Regions from separate parts of the Microbacterium betulae genome, predicted to be linked through region 1. Evidence: riboswitches for the same ligand, from Rfam matches in the RefSeq annotation. Region 1 holds a riboswitch; the other holds the start of a gene.
What was found. Region 1 has a riboswitch for thiamine pyrophosphate ahead of N8K70_RS01710 (ECF transporter S component). Riboswitches for the same ligand answer to the same signal wherever they lie in the genome.
Positions count from the first base shown of each region.

Region 2: another riboswitch for thiamine pyrophosphate. It lies ahead of N8K70_RS16815 (ABC transporter substrate-binding protein); the one in region 1 lies ahead of N8K70_RS01710 (ECF transporter S component).

Region 1 covers NZ_CP118157.1:368,494-375,604, reverse strand. The annotation lists gene N8K70_RS01720 (energy-coupling factor transporter transmembrane component T family protein) at 1-549, opposite strand, end outside; gene N8K70_RS01715 (ABC transporter ATP-binding protein) at 546-2,039, opposite strand; gene N8K70_RS01710 (ECF transporter S component) at 2,041-2,661, opposite strand; TPP riboswitch at 2,655-2,762, opposite strand; gene N8K70_RS01705 (D-alanyl-D-alanine carboxypeptidase family protein) at 2,831-4,420, shown strand; gene N8K70_RS01700 (bifunctional proline dehydrogenase/L-glutamate gamma-semialdehyde dehydrogenase) at 4,578-7,111, opposite strand, start outside.
Region 2 covers NZ_CP118157.1:3,573,841-3,580,951, forward strand. The annotation lists gene N8K70_RS16805 (ABC transporter ATP-binding protein) at 1-589, opposite strand, end outside; gene N8K70_RS16810 (ABC transporter permease) at 586-1,416, opposite strand; gene N8K70_RS16815 (ABC transporter substrate-binding protein) at 1,464-2,513, opposite strand; TPP riboswitch at 2,544-2,654, opposite strand; gene N8K70_RS16820 (YkoF family thiamine/hydroxymethylpyrimidine-binding protein) at 2,687-3,322, shown strand; gene rraA (ribonuclease E activity regulator RraA) at 3,380-3,847, opposite strand; gene N8K70_RS16830 (ATP-dependent Clp protease ATP-binding subunit) at 3,972-6,185, opposite strand; gene N8K70_RS16835 (response regulator transcription factor) at 6,351-6,953, opposite strand; gene N8K70_RS16840 (sensor histidine kinase) at 6,950-7,111, opposite strand, start outside.

The sequences.
Region 1 (7,111 bases):
CCGGACGCGGCCCGTGTCGGCGACGCCGCGCGCGCGGCGTGCGATGGCGAGCTCACGCCAGTCGTCGACCAGCAGGCCCACGAGCCGCATGCCTCCCAGCGCGCCCAGCACGAACCGCGCCGGCAGCCGCACACGTTGTGCGAGCCCGTCGGCGAGGTCGGTCGGATCCACGGTCGAGAAGAGGACGACCCCCGGCAGCGCGAGCGCCAGCACACGCAGGAACGTCGCCGCCGCCAGGGCGAGCGACCCGTCGCTCACCCGGACGAGCAGCCATTCCAGATGGACGGTCCCGCTCGGCTCCCCGTAGAGCGCGATCGTGACCGCCGCGAGCGGAGCGGCGATCCAGACCGGAGACGTGCGGCGCCAGAACGCGCCCCATCCGAGACCCGCCGCGACGAGCAGCGGAATCTCGAGCACGAGGGCGACGAGCGCCGAGACGACGTCGACGGTGAGGATGAGCGGGAAGGCGATGAGCAGAGCGGCCCCGAGCTTCGCGACGGGGTTGACGTCCGCGAGCGGCCCGCGCGCGACGACCGGAGCGGGGATCACGAGCGGACGCCCGCGGGGACGACGCGGTGCTCACGGGCGTGCAGCGCCGCGAGCACCTCCGCATCGTGCGTGACGGCGACCACGGCGGCCGGCTCGCCGTCCTCGCCGTCCCGCAGGCGCGCGACGATCGCGACGAGCTCCGCCCAGGTGGTGGCGTCCTGCCCGAAGGTCGGCTCGTCCAGGACGCACACGCGCGGCCGCGTCGCGAGCATCGCCGCGACCGTCAGACGACGCTTCTCGCCGCCCGAGAGCGTGTGCGGGTTCGCGTCGGCGAGACGGGCGAGGCGCAGCGATCCGAGCAGCTCGTCGGTCCGTCTCCGGATCTCCGCCTCCGGCAGCCGCAACGCCCGCGTCCCGACCTCGAGCTCACCCCGGACGGTGCGCGCCAGGAGCTGATGGTCGGGCGACTGCAGGACGGTGCCGATCCGGGTCAGCAGCTGACGCGACGACCAGCGGACGGGCGCGGCTCCCACCCCCTCCGCGAGCCGGGGCGAAGCGAGGACGTCCCCGCCGAAGGGCGCGAGAAGGCCCGCCAGCGTTCGCGCGAGCGTGGACTTGCCCGCTCCGTTGGCGCCCGTGATGCCGAGCACCTCGCCCGGCCGCGCCTCGAGGTCCATGGGGCCCGCGACGGCGACGCCGCGCGCACGTGCGACGCGGAGGTCGCGCGCGCTCAACAGCACCTCGCCCGGAGCCGCGGCGGGCGGCCCCGGGCGCCGCGGCGGGATGCCCGGCACCCACACTCCCCCCGCGGCGAGCGCGGCGCCACGGTCGACCAGCACGTCCGACGGGCTCCCGTCGGCGATCACGCCCTCTCCCCCGCCGGACGGGGTGCCGAGGACGACGACGCGGTCGACGAGCGGGAGCCACACGTCCACGCGGTGCTCGACGACGACCAGCGTCGCGCCGGTGCGGTCGACCACGCGGCCCACGGCGTCGCGCACCTCGGCGACCCCGTCGGGGTCGAGATTCGCCGTCGGCTCGTCGAGCAGGAGCAGGCCCGGCCGCATCGCGAGGGCGCCCGCGAGCGCGAGCCGCTGCTTCTGACCGCCCGACAGCGCCGAGGTGGAACGGTCGAGCGGGACGTCGAGCCCGACGAGATCGAGCGCCTCGCGAACCCGCGCCCAGGTCTCCTCGCGCGCGACGCCGAGGTTCTCGCAGCCGAAGGCGACGTCGTCGCCGACCCGGGCGAGCACCGCCTGCGCATCGGGATCCTGCTGGACGAGGCCGGCGCGCCCGCGGGCGGATGCCGGATCGGCGCCGTCCACGAGCAGCCGGCCGGCCTGCTCCCCCTCGTCGGCCCCGCCGAGCACGCCCGCGAGCGCGTGGAGGACCGTCGACTTGCCCGCCCCGCTCGCTCCGAGGAGGAGCACGCGCTCCCCCGGCTCGATGCGCAGCGAGATGCGGCGCGCAGCCCACGCCTTCCGCGTGCCGTATCGCCAACCCCACCCCTCCGCGACGACGGCGGAAGGACGCGTATCGACGCGCGACACGTCAGACGCGGCGGGCGACGTCGCGTCCCGCGGCGAAACGGCCGAGCGCCCCCGTCGCCGCCAGCGCGCGGACGACGGCCCATCCGCCCAGTCCGGCGACGACCGCGCCGGAGACCGTCGTGGAGACGATGTAGATCGCCTTGAACGCGCCGTCGGCGGCGGCGTACCAGACGAGGCTGTCGTTGACGCCGGCGGCGAGTCCGGCGGCGGCCCCCGAGAGCGCGGCGACGGCCGGCCCGAACGCCCGGTAGAGGAAGATCGCGAGGACGATCTCGGCCCCCAGCCCCTGCACGAGGCCGGACACGATCGTGAGAGGACCCCACCGGTTGCCGACCAGGGCGGAGATCACGGCGGCGAGCAGCTCGGTGTAGATCGCGGCGCCCGGCTTGCGCACGACGAGCCCGCCGATGACCCCGGCGATGAGCCACGGCCCCGCCAGCAGCCCGCCGAGGCCGGGGAGCAGCGGACCGAGCAGCGAGCTCGGCAGCTCGTAGCCGATGTTCCAGACGAGGAAGATCACGGCGCAGGCGACGCCGATCACGCTCGCCACGACGATGTCGACGACGCGCCACGTGTAGCGGCGGGCTTCTGCGGTCCTGTTTCCGGACGCGGATGCAGACATCCTGTTCTCCTTCCTGCGCCGGCATGACCCGGATCAGGTTCGACGGTCGACGCGCTGCTCGCGTCCTCTCAGCCCGCTCGGCGGACTCCCGTGTGATGTGACGCCGATTGTAGTCGTCCCGGGGCGCGGATGCCGAGGCCTCGGAGCCGGGACGGGGTAGCGTAGGCCCGTGGCAATCGACGACTCCCCGGCGCCCGGGACCCCCGACGCGACGTCCGGGGCCGGTGACGCCGCGGCCCCCGAGCGCGGCGACATCTTCGCGCGCGCGGACGCCGCGGCGGAGCGCCGGCTGAGGGCGGATGCCCGCAGGTCGGCCGAGGGAGGGTCGCGCAAGAGCCCCCGGACGGGCGCCCGGCGCGGCGGCGCCGAGGGTCCCGGCGCCCCGGCCGCATCCGCCTCGAGGGGCGAGCCCGCCGCGGCGGCGCCCCTGACGGCGCTCGGATGGGTCGACCCCGCCGCCGTCGGCACGTCGAGTGCGGCGGGCGCGCTGTCGACGAGCCGCCTCGTCCCCGTCGAGCCTCCCCTTCTTCCCGAGCGCACGCGCGGCCGCGGATGGGTCGGCCCCGTCATCGCCGTCGGGGCCCTCGCCTTCGGCTACGTCGTGGCCACGGCGTTCTGGCCGCTCTCGAACGTCCAGCCGAGCATCTCGGACCTCACGGTCGAGACCCCGATCGGCGAGGAGTTCCCCGTCACCTGGCCCGCGGACGGCACCGCGGCCCTCGCGGCCGTGGACGGCCCCGGCGGGACGATCGCCTCGAACGACGACGCCCTGCCGATGGCGAGCATCACGAAGGTCATCACGGCGCTCATGATCATCGAGCGCGAGGGCCTCCGGCTCGACGAGGACGGGGGGTCGTACGCGTTCACCTACGCCGACAGCCAGGAGTACTGGGCATACCTCGTCGCCGACGAGTCGGCGCTCGACGTGCCCGTGGACGGGACGCTCACCCTCCGCCAGATGCTGGAGGGCGTCATGCTCGGCTCGGCGAACAACTACGTCGACCGCCTCGTCGCGGAGCTCTGGGGCTCGCAGGACGCCTGGCTGGTCGACGCCCAGGCATGGCTCGAGGCCAACGGTCTCGCCGACATCACGGTGACCGACCCGAGCGGGATCGGGCCGACCAACGTCGCGACGGCCCGCGCGCTCATCGCGCTCGCCGACCGCGCCCTGCAGGACCCCGTGCTCGCGGAGATCATGGCGGAGAAGTCCGTCACCCTCCCCGGCGCGGGCCTCGTCGAGAACTCGAACCCGCTCATCGACGACGCGGGCGTCGTCGGGCTCAAGACCGGCTCGCTCTGGTCGACGGGCGTGCAGTACTGGAACCTGCTCGCCGCGAAGGACGTCACCGTGGGCCAGACGACCGTGCGGCTGTACTCCGCCGTCGTCGGCCAGCCCGACGAGGAGGGCCGCGAGACCGTCAGCCGCGAGCTGCTCGCCTCGCTCGAGGAGGGCATCCAGCCCGCGACGGCCGTCGCGGCCGACACCGCCGTCGCCCACATCAGGACCGAGTGGGGCGCGCAGAGCACGATCGTCACCGCGTCCGACGCCGAGGTCCTCTCGTGGCAGGGCGTCGCGCCCGCGACGACGCCGGAGTACGACGTCGAGCTCGGCGCGGGCTCCGGCGACGAGGTGGGGACGCTCACCGTCGCCGGCGGGCTGAACGAGACGAAGGTCGCTCTCGCCCTGACCGACGACGTGCCGCCGCCCTCGTTCTGGTGGCGCCTGACGCACCCGCTGGATCTGCTCGGCCTCGGCTGAGGCGGATCGGCCGCGTCTTGCGTGCCTCGGCGGCCACCGCATTCTTCGGAGGATGACGCGTTCCCCGGAGCGAGACGGCCACGAACGTCCGGGGAACGGCGCGCTCCTCCGGGGTTCGGAGGCCGACCCCGGCCGAAGGCTCCGCCCGCCCCGCGGCTCAGGCCCCGGCGAGCCCCGGGACGACGTAGCGCCGCTCGTTGCCGAAGCGGTGCGCCGTGATCGAGACGGCCTGCTCGTGCAGGAACGGCAGCGTCTCCACCCGGCCCGCGGAGGTCACGGGTCCGTCGTAGACGGCGACGTGCGGAGCGCCGTCCGTGGCGGCGACGACCTCCGCGACGGAGCCGCCGACGAGACGGATGCGCCCGCCCGTCCGGGCGAGGGACGCGGCTCGGGACGCCCAGGCCGTCGCGTCCTCCACGACGGTGTCGGCCCCGGCGCCGCGCAGCCATCCCGCGACGCCGTCCGGCAGCGAGGCGGCCGAGCTCACCACGAGCGGCGCCCCGACGCGCAGGCCCGCGGCCGCGACCCGGACGAGCTCCACGACCGGCCGGCCGTCGAAGCGGATGGTCACGGGAACCGGCGCGTAGCGCAGCACGTTCTGCTCGAGCCGGAGGCCCTGGACATCGCGCGCGACGCCGAACTCGGCCGCGAAGGCCGCGACGTCCGTGCCGAGCGCGGACGCGAGCCACGCCGATCCGTCCTTCCCGTCCGCTCCGCCGAGCGCCTCCACGGCTCCCCGGGAGAGCGCATCCGCCGCGGCACCGGCGCGCACCGGCGCATCCGTCCACGTGCCGAGCCCGAAGAGGTAGCTCGGGCCGCCCGCCTTCGTCCCCGCTCCCACGGCCGACCTCTTCCATCCGCCGAAGGGCTGGCGCTGGACGATCGCACCCGTCGTCCCGCGGTTGACGTAGGCGTTGCCGACGTCGATGCGCTCGAGCCAGCGTGCGATCTCGTCCTCGTCGAGCGCGTGCAGCCCCGACGTGAGGCCGTAGTCGACGGCGCGCACGATGTCGATCGCCTCGTCGAGCGTCTCGGCCGTCATGATGCCCAGGACGGGGCCGAAGTACTCCGTGAGGTGGAAGGCGCTCCCCGGCTTCACGCCCTCGCGGATCCCGGGGCTCCACAGCGCGCCGGCCTCGTCGAGACGCCTCGGCTCGACCACCCAGCGCTGCCCGGGCTCCAGCTCGGTGAGCGCGCGCTTCAGCTTGCCCTCGGCGGGGCCGATGAGCGGTCCGATGCGCGAGGACGCCTGCCAGGGCATCCCCACCTCGTGGCCTCCCACGGCGTCGACGAGCTGCCGCCGGAACCGCTCGCTCCTCGCCACCGATCCGACGAGAACGACGAGCGACGCGGCGGAGCACTTCTGCCCCGCGTGGCCGAAGGCGGAGGAGGCGACGTCCTTCGCGGCGAGGTCGAGGTCGGCCGACGGCGTCACGATGACGGCGTTCTTGCCGCTCGTCTCGGCGAGCAGCGGCAGATCGGGGCGGAAGGAGCGGAACAGCTCCGCCGTCTCGTAGGCGCCCGTGAGGATGACGCGCTCGACGCCCTCGTGCGACACGAGTCGCCGCCCGAGGTCCTTCTCCTCGACGTTCACGAGGCGCAGCACGTCGCGCGGCACGCCCGCCTCCCACAGCGCCTCGGCGATCACGGCGCCGCAGCGCGCGGCCTGCGGCGCGGGCTTGAGGATCACGGGGGAGCCGGCGGCGAGCGCGGCGAGCGTCGAGCCGGCCGGGATGGCGACCGGGAAGTTCCACGGCGGCGTCACGACCGTGAGCCGGACGGGCGCGAACTCCGCGCCGTCGACCTCGTCGAGCAGCGCGGCGCCGGACGCGTAGTAGTGCGCGAAGTCGATCGCCTCGGAGACCTCGGGATCGCCCTGCTCGACGACCTTGCCGCACTCCGACCCCATGACCTCGAGGAGCTCCGCGCGGCGGGCCTCGAGCGCGTCGCCGACACGGTGCAGGATCTCGGCGCGCCCCGTGGCGCCGAGCCCGCGCCATCCCTCGCCCGCGGCGACGGCGCCGTCGATGGCGGCGTCGACCTCGTCGGCCGAGCGCAGGGTGTGCGCGTCGCGCGTCGCCTCGCCCCGTCGCGATCCGGCCATCCGATCGCGGATGCCGGCGGCCCACTCGCGGTTGCCCGCGATGCTCGGATCGCTGTCGGGGGCGTTGCGGAAGCCGTCGCGCGGCCCCTCGGGCTGCGGGGCGCGACGGTCCTGCACGCGGTTCGGCCGGGGGGCCTCGGCCGGCATGAGGTCGATGGACGCGCGGAAGCGCTCCTCCTCGCGGGCGAACAGCGCGGGGTCGGCGTCGAGATCGAACACGGCCGACATGAAGTTCTCCGGGCTCGCCCCCTCCTCCAGCCGGCGGATGAGGTACGCGATCGCGACGTCGAACTCGTCGGGGTGCACCACCGGCGTGTAGAGCAGCAGCGAGCCCACGTCCCGCCGGACGACGGCGGCCTGCGCCGTGGCCATCCCGAGCAGCATCTCGAACTCGACGCCCGCGCCGTCCGCGATGCCGCGACGCGTCGCCAGGAGCCGGGCGAGCGCGATGTCGAAGAGGTTGTGGCCCGCGACGCCCAGGCGCACGTTGCGCACCCGCGCGGGGTGCAGCGCGTAGTCGAGGACCGCCTTGTACGAGGCGTCGGAGTGCTGCTTGCTCTGCCACGTGGCGAGCGGCCATCCGTGCG
Region 2 (7,111 bases), 430 kb from region 1:
GGATGGCCTCGCGGATGTCGTGGGTGATGAGCAGCATGCTCCACCGGCTCTCCGCCCACATGCCGAGGAGCCACTGCTGCAGCTCGTCGCGCGTGATCGCGTCGAGGGAGCCGAAGGGCTCGTCGAGCAGCAGGACCGGCTTCCCCTGGACGATCGTGCGCAGGAACGACACGCGCTGACGCATCCCGCCGGAGAGCTGCCGCGGGTACAGCATCTCCGTGCCCGCGAGGCCGAACGGCGCGAAGAGCCGGCCGGCCCGCTCACGCGCCTCACGGCGGGGGAGACCCGCGACCTCCAGGCCGATCGTCGTGTTGTCGAGCATGCGGCGCCACGGCAGGAGCACGTCGCGCTGCGGCATGAACGCGAACGGCCGGTCGTCGCCGACCGCGGCGCCGGCGTAGCGGACGGCGCCCGCATCCGCCGCGAGCGCGCCGGTGAGCAGGGCGAGCAGGGTCGACTTGCCGCTCCCGCTCGGGCCGACGATCGACACGACCTCCCCCGGTTCCACGTGCAGCGAGACGCGGTCGAGGACGCGCCGATCGCCGAACGCCTTGCAGAGCCCGTCCACCTCGAGGGGCTGGGCGCTCATCGCTCGGCTCCGCGCTCGATGCGCAGCCAGGGCAGGGCGACGCGCTCCGTGACGGTCACCACCGCGTACAGCAGCAGCGTCACGAGCGAGCTCACCACCACGGCGGCGAGGACGAGATCGGTGCGGAAGACGTTCTTCGCCGACTGCATGTAGACGCCGAGCCCCGCCACGGCGCCCGCGTACTCGGCGAAGATCGCCCCGACGACCGCATACGTGATCGAGATGCGCAGCGCCGAGAAGAACGACGGCATCGCCGCGGGCAGTCGGATCATCCGGAAGACGGTCGTCCGGCCCGCCCCCATCGATCGCAGCAGGTGCTCCGCGTCGGGGTCGGCGGAGCCGAATCCGCGCAGCAGCCCGACGACCATGGGGAAGAACGTGACGAAGGCGACGAGCAGCACCTTGGGCAGCAGTCCGAACCCGAACCACAGCACGACGAGCGGCGCGAGGGCGATCATCGGCAGCGTCTGGCTCACGACGAGCAGGGGCAGGACGGCCCGGCGGAGGGGACGGGAGAAGTCGAGCAGCGTCGCCACGACGAGGGCGACGGAGACGGAGAGCGTGAAGCCCGTCACCGTCGCGATCAGGGTCGGGGCGGCGTTGCGCAGCAGCGCGTCCGACTCGGCGGCGCCGGCGGTCGCGATGCGCGTGGGAGAGGGGAGGACGTCGGCCGGCATGACGCCGGCCGACGCGACCGCCTGCCACAGGAAGAGGAGGGCGAGGAACGCCGCGGCAGGAGGCAGCACGCCACGGGCGACGTGCCGTGCTCCCCCCGCGAGCCCGCCGCCCGCATGTGAGACGCCCGTCCCCGCTCCGTCAGACGTCATCCGGGTCCGGGAATCCGCCCTCGGCCGATCCGTGCTCGGCACGTCCTTCATCCGGCCAGATCCTCGGCGTAGTACGCCGTCCAGTCCGGCGCCTCGGCGACCGTCTCGCCCTCGGCGTCGACGAGGAGGCCGTTCTCGACGAGGAACGCGCCGAACTCCTCCCATGCCACGGGATCGACCTCGCCCACCTCCCGGCCCTGCGCGGTGAGGTAGCCGTCCGTCGCCATGAGCTCGGCGCTGCGGCGCACGAGCTCCTCCGCGGCTCCGAGCGTGTCGGGGTTCGCCTCGATGAGGATGTCCGCCGCCTCGCCGGGATTCTCGGCGGCATAGGCGTATCCGCGCTGCAGCGCCCGGACGAACCCCGCGGCCTCGTCCGGATGCTCCTCGACGTACGCGTCGCTCGAGATGACGCCCGTCGACTGCTGCTCGGGAAGGCCGTAGTCCTGGTAGCGGAAGGCCGTGTAGGGATGGCCGTCGAGGTCCGCCTGGACGTCCTCCCACGTCGACACGGAGAGCGTGAAGTCGATGCGCCCCTGGCTGAGCGCCTCGTAGGCGCCCGTGTCGAGGACGACCTCCTCGAAGTCGCCCTCCCCGCCGTCGCCGACGATGACGGTCTCGGCGATCGCGCCGTACAGCGGCGAGCCGAACCCGCCGAAGACACCGCCGTCGAGGTCGGCGGGGCGCGCGATGTCGGAGCGGTCGCCGAGGGCGACGAGACGACCGGTGTCGCTCTGCGTCACGGCGAGCACCGACACGATGTCGAGACCCGCGGTGCGCCCCAGCTGCACGCTCGCCTGCCCGCCGATGCCGAAGTCGGCCTCGCCGGCGGAGACGAGGCCGGGGGAGGAGGCCGACCCGTAGGGGAGGATCTCGATCCGGAGCCCCTCGTCCTGGAAGTAGCCGAGGGCGTCGGCGACGTACACGCCGATGTGGTTGGTGTTCGGCGCCCAGTCGAGGGCGAACGACACCGGCGTGAGCCCTTCGCCTCCCTCGCCCGACGGGGCGGCCTGTCCCGCGCATCCCGCGACGAGGACGCCCGCGGCGAGGACGGCGGCTGCCGCGAGCGGGCGCGGACGAGCGGATGGTTGCAGACGCATATGCGTGCCCTTCGGTCGCTGACGGGGCACGGGGATGAAGAGATGCCTCCCTGCGCTGGCATGACCCAGATCAGGTTCGACGGTCGAAGGTTGGATGACCTTCCTCTCAGCCCGGCCTACCGGACTCCCGTGTGCTCGCCATCGTAACCTGTGCGGCGGCTATGGTGGTCGGCGTGACCCCCGAGCAGACCGGCATCGCCGTCCCCCCGATCACCCCGCAGGAGTACGGCGTGGGCGCCCGCTTCACGCTGTCGGTGTACGACTCCGACTACGTCTCGATCATCCTGGGCGCGCTCGGGGAGGCGGATGCGGACGGCCTCGTCGTGGAGACGAACGACATCTCCACGTTCGTCGGGGGCACGGAGCAGCGGGTCGCGGGGTTCCTGCGGGACGTGATCGCCGCCGCCGCAGCGCGCGGCGCGCACCTCTCCGCGAGCATCCTCCTCTCGCGCGGCTGCCCGGGGGAGCTGCAGTGCGAGCTGCCTCCCGGGGCGACCGCCCTCGCCGCATCGCCGATCGCCCTCGCCGCCACGGGGGTCCGCGCCCGTGCGCACTGGTCGCTGTATCCGCTCCTCGACGCCGGTCAGGCCGGCGGCGACCACATGGCGGCGATCGCCGCGGCCGTCGATCACGCGAGGGAGACCGGGCTGTATGCGGGGTCCGACCACTACGCCACGCGCCTCGACGGCGACCTCGCCGACGTGCTGGAGACCGCCGCGAACGCCTGGATCCTCGTCGGCCGCACCGTGCAGCACGTGACGACGCACCTCACGGTGTCGATCAACAGCCCCTCCGTCGTCGCCGGCTGAGGCCGCCCGCGCGTCATCCCCGCGGTCGAGATGGCGAGGACGGCAACGGCTGCCGCATCAGCGCTCGACGAGCACGCCGTCGGCGTCGGCCCAGACGTGCGCGCCGGGCGTGAAGACGACGCCGGCGATCTCGACGGGCACGTCGATCTCGCCCGTCCCCTCCTTGGCGCTCTTGCGCGGGTTCGATCCGAGCGCCTTCACGCCGAGCGGGAGCGCGCCGATCGCGAGGCGGTCGCGGACGGCGCCGTGCACGATGACGCCGGACCACCCGTTCTCGACCGCCGACGCCGCGATGACGTCGCCCACGAGGGCGGACTCCAGCGACCCGCCGCCGTCGACGACGAGCACCGCACCGTCCCCGGGCGTCGCGAGGACGCGCCTGACGAGCGCGTTGTCGCGGAAGCATCGCACGGTCCGGACGGGGCCGTCGAACGCGGCCCTTCCGCCGATGTCCTGAAGCGGCAGGGAAAGGGAGTCGAGGGCGTCCCCGCGCTCGTCGGAGAGGTCGGCCGTCGCGATGGTCATGTCCCCGACGATAGCGACCGGCTCCCCGCCCCGGCTCATATGACGAATTCGACCCGCTTCGCGCGGCGAAGCGGGTCGAGTTCGTCATTCGAACGAGCCGGGATGGCCGGTGTGCGCGCGGGCGTCAGTCGTCGACGATCTCGGCCTCGATGACGTCGTCGTCCGGCTCGGGCGCCGCGGTCTGGCCCAGGCTCGCGAGCGCGAGGTGGTCGCCGGCCGCGTCGACGTCGACCCTCACGGTGTCGCCGTCGCGCACCCCGCCGGAGAGGATCGCCATCGCGAGGCGGTCCTGGATCTCCTGCTGGATGAGACGCCGGAGCGGACGCGCGCCGTACACCGGGTCGTAGCCGCGCTCGGCGAGCCAGGCCCTGGCGTCGGGCGTGACGGCGAGGGTCAGACGCCGTTCGGAGAGCCGCCTCTGCAGCGCGTCGACCTGGAGCTCGACGATCTGCGCGAGGTCGTCCTGGCTGAGCGTCTGGAAGACGACGATGTCGTCGAGCCGGTTCACGAACTCGGGCTTGAACGACTGCCGCACGAGCTGCAGCACCTGGTCGCGCTTGACGTCGGCGGAGATCGTCGGGTCGACGAGGATGGGCGAGCCGATGTTGGAGGTGAGGATGAGGATGACGTTCTTGAAGTCGACCGTCCGGCCCTGTCCATCCGTCAGCCGGCCGTCGTCCATCACCTGGAGCAGCACGTCGAACACCTCGGGGTGCGCCTTCTCGACCTCGTCGAGCAGCACGACGCCGTAGGGGCGCCGGCGCACGGCCTCGGTGAGCTGGCCGCCCTGCTCGTACCCGACGTATCCCGGAGGGGCGCCGACGAGGCGCGAGACGGAGTGCTTCTCGCCGTACTCCGACATGTCGATGCGCACCATGGCGTGCTCGTCGTCGAAGAGGAACTCCGCGAGCGCCTTGGCGAGCTCGGTCTTCCCCACGCCCGTCGGCCCGAGGAAGAGGAACGAGCCGGTCGGACGGTTCGGGTCGTTGATGCCCGCGCGCGAGCGGCGGACCGCGTCGGACACGGCCTTCACGGCGTCCTTCTGCCCGATCAGGCGCCTGCCGAGCTCCGCCTCGAGGTGCAGGAGCTTCTCCGTCTCGCCCTGGAGCAGGCGCCCGAGGGGGATGCCCGTCCAGGCGGCGATGACGGAGGCGATGTCGTCCTCCGTGACCTGCTCGTTGACCATCCGCGGCTCCTCGCTCACGACGTCGGCCTGCTGCTCGGCCTCGGCCAGCTGCGCCTCGAGCTGCTTGATGGTCTCGTACTGCAGCTTCGACGCCTTCGCGTAGTCGGCCTCGCGCAGGGCGCGATCGCGCTCGGTGACGGCCTCGTCGAGGCGCTTCTTGAGGTCGCCCACCCGGTTCAGGCCGCCGCGTTCGCGCTCCCACCGCCGCTCCAGGACGTCCAGCTCGGCCGAGGCCGTCGCCATCTGCTCGCGGAGCTTCGCGAGGCGCTCCTTCGACGCGGCGTCCTTCTCCTTCTTCAGCGCGAGCTCCTCCAGGCGCATCCGGTCGACCTGGCGCTTGAGCTGGTCGATCTCGACGGGGCTGGAGTCGATCTCCATCTTGAGGCGACTCATCGCCTCGTCGATGAGGTCGATGGCCTTGTCGGGCAGCTGCCGGCTCGGGATGTAGCGGTTCGAGAGGGATGCCGCGGCGACGAGGGCGCTGTCGCTGATCGTCACGCCGTGGTGCGCCTCGTACCGCCCCTTGAGTCCGCGCAGGATGGCGACGGTGTCCTCGACGGTCGGCTCGCCGACGTACACCTGCTGGAACCGACGCTCGAGCGCGGCGTCCTTCTCGATGAACTCGCGGTACTCGTTGAGCGTCGTGGCGCCGATCAGGCGCAGCTCGCCGCGCGCGAGCATGGGCTTGAGCATGTTGGCCGCCGCGACCGATCCCTCGCCGCCGCCCGCGCCCATGAGGACGTGCAGCTCGTCGATGAAGGTGATGACGCGTCCCTCGGACTCGGAGATCTCCTGCAGGACCTTCTTCAGGCGCTCCTCGAACTGGCCGCGGTACATCGCGCCGGCGACGAGGGCGGAGATGTCGAGCGAGATGAGCGCCTTGCCCTTGAGGCTCTCCGCCACGTCGCCCGCCACGATGCGCTGCGCGAGGCCCTCCACCACGGCGGTCTTGCCGACGCCGGGCTCGCCGATGAGCACGGGGTTGTTCTTGGTGCGCCGGGTGAGCACCTGGCTGACGCGACGGATCTCGCTGTCGCGCCCGATCACCGGGTCGAGCTTGCCCTGCTCGGCACGCTCGGTGAGGTTGATGCCGAACTGCTCGAGGGCGCTCTTCTGCTCCTCCTGCTGCTCAGGCACCTGGTTCGCCTGCATCGTGTTCCTCCTGCGGTCGTGAAACTTGAGCCGTCATGACTCAACTTTAACATCTGCGGGTGCTGGAGGGAAGCGCACGATGTCCGTTTGTGGGGGGAAAACGCCGTTTACCCGGTGGGGAAAGCGGCGTTTTCCCCCCACAAACGGGGAGGCTGACGAGCCGGCTCAGATCCAGCCGTGCTCCTCGGCGTGGAGCACGGCCTGCTGGCGCGTCTCGACGCCGAGCTTGCTCAGCACCGCGGAGACGTGGTTGCGCACGGTGCCGGGAGCGAGCGACAGCGTCCGCGCGATCTGGCCGGTCGTCTCGCCACGGCGCCCGACGCGCAGCACGTCGAGCTCCCGCGCGGTGAGGGGGCAGCGCTCGTCGGCGAGCGCGTCGGCGGCGACCTCGGGGTCGACGTACCGGGCCCCCGCGGCCACGCGGCGGATGACCTCGGCGACCTCGTCGGCGCCGCGCGACTTCGGCAAGAACCCCGCGACTCCCGAGGCGAGCGCACGTCGCAGCACGCCAGGGCGTGCGTGCCGCGTCACCACCACGCAGCGGGCCGTGATCGAGCGGCTCAGGCGTGCGGCGACCTCCACGCCGTCGAGACCGGGCATCTCGAGGTCGAGCAGGCACACGTCGGGCTCGAGGCGGATGGCCTCCGCGACCGCCTGGGTGCCGTCGGCGCATTCCGCCACGACGTCGATGTCGTCCTCGAGGCGCAGCAGGGCGGCCAGCGCCGAGCGGATCATCCCCTCGTCGTCGGCGAGCAGCACGCGGATCATCGTGCCGGCTCCGCCGGGACCGTCACGGTCACGGCGAACTCCTCGCCGTCCCGACGCACGTCGAGCGTCCCTCCCGCGTCGGCGACGCGGCGGCCGACGCCGTCCAGCCCCGCACCGTCCGGGTCTTCCGGCGCGTCCGTCATCCGGTCGTTCGCGAT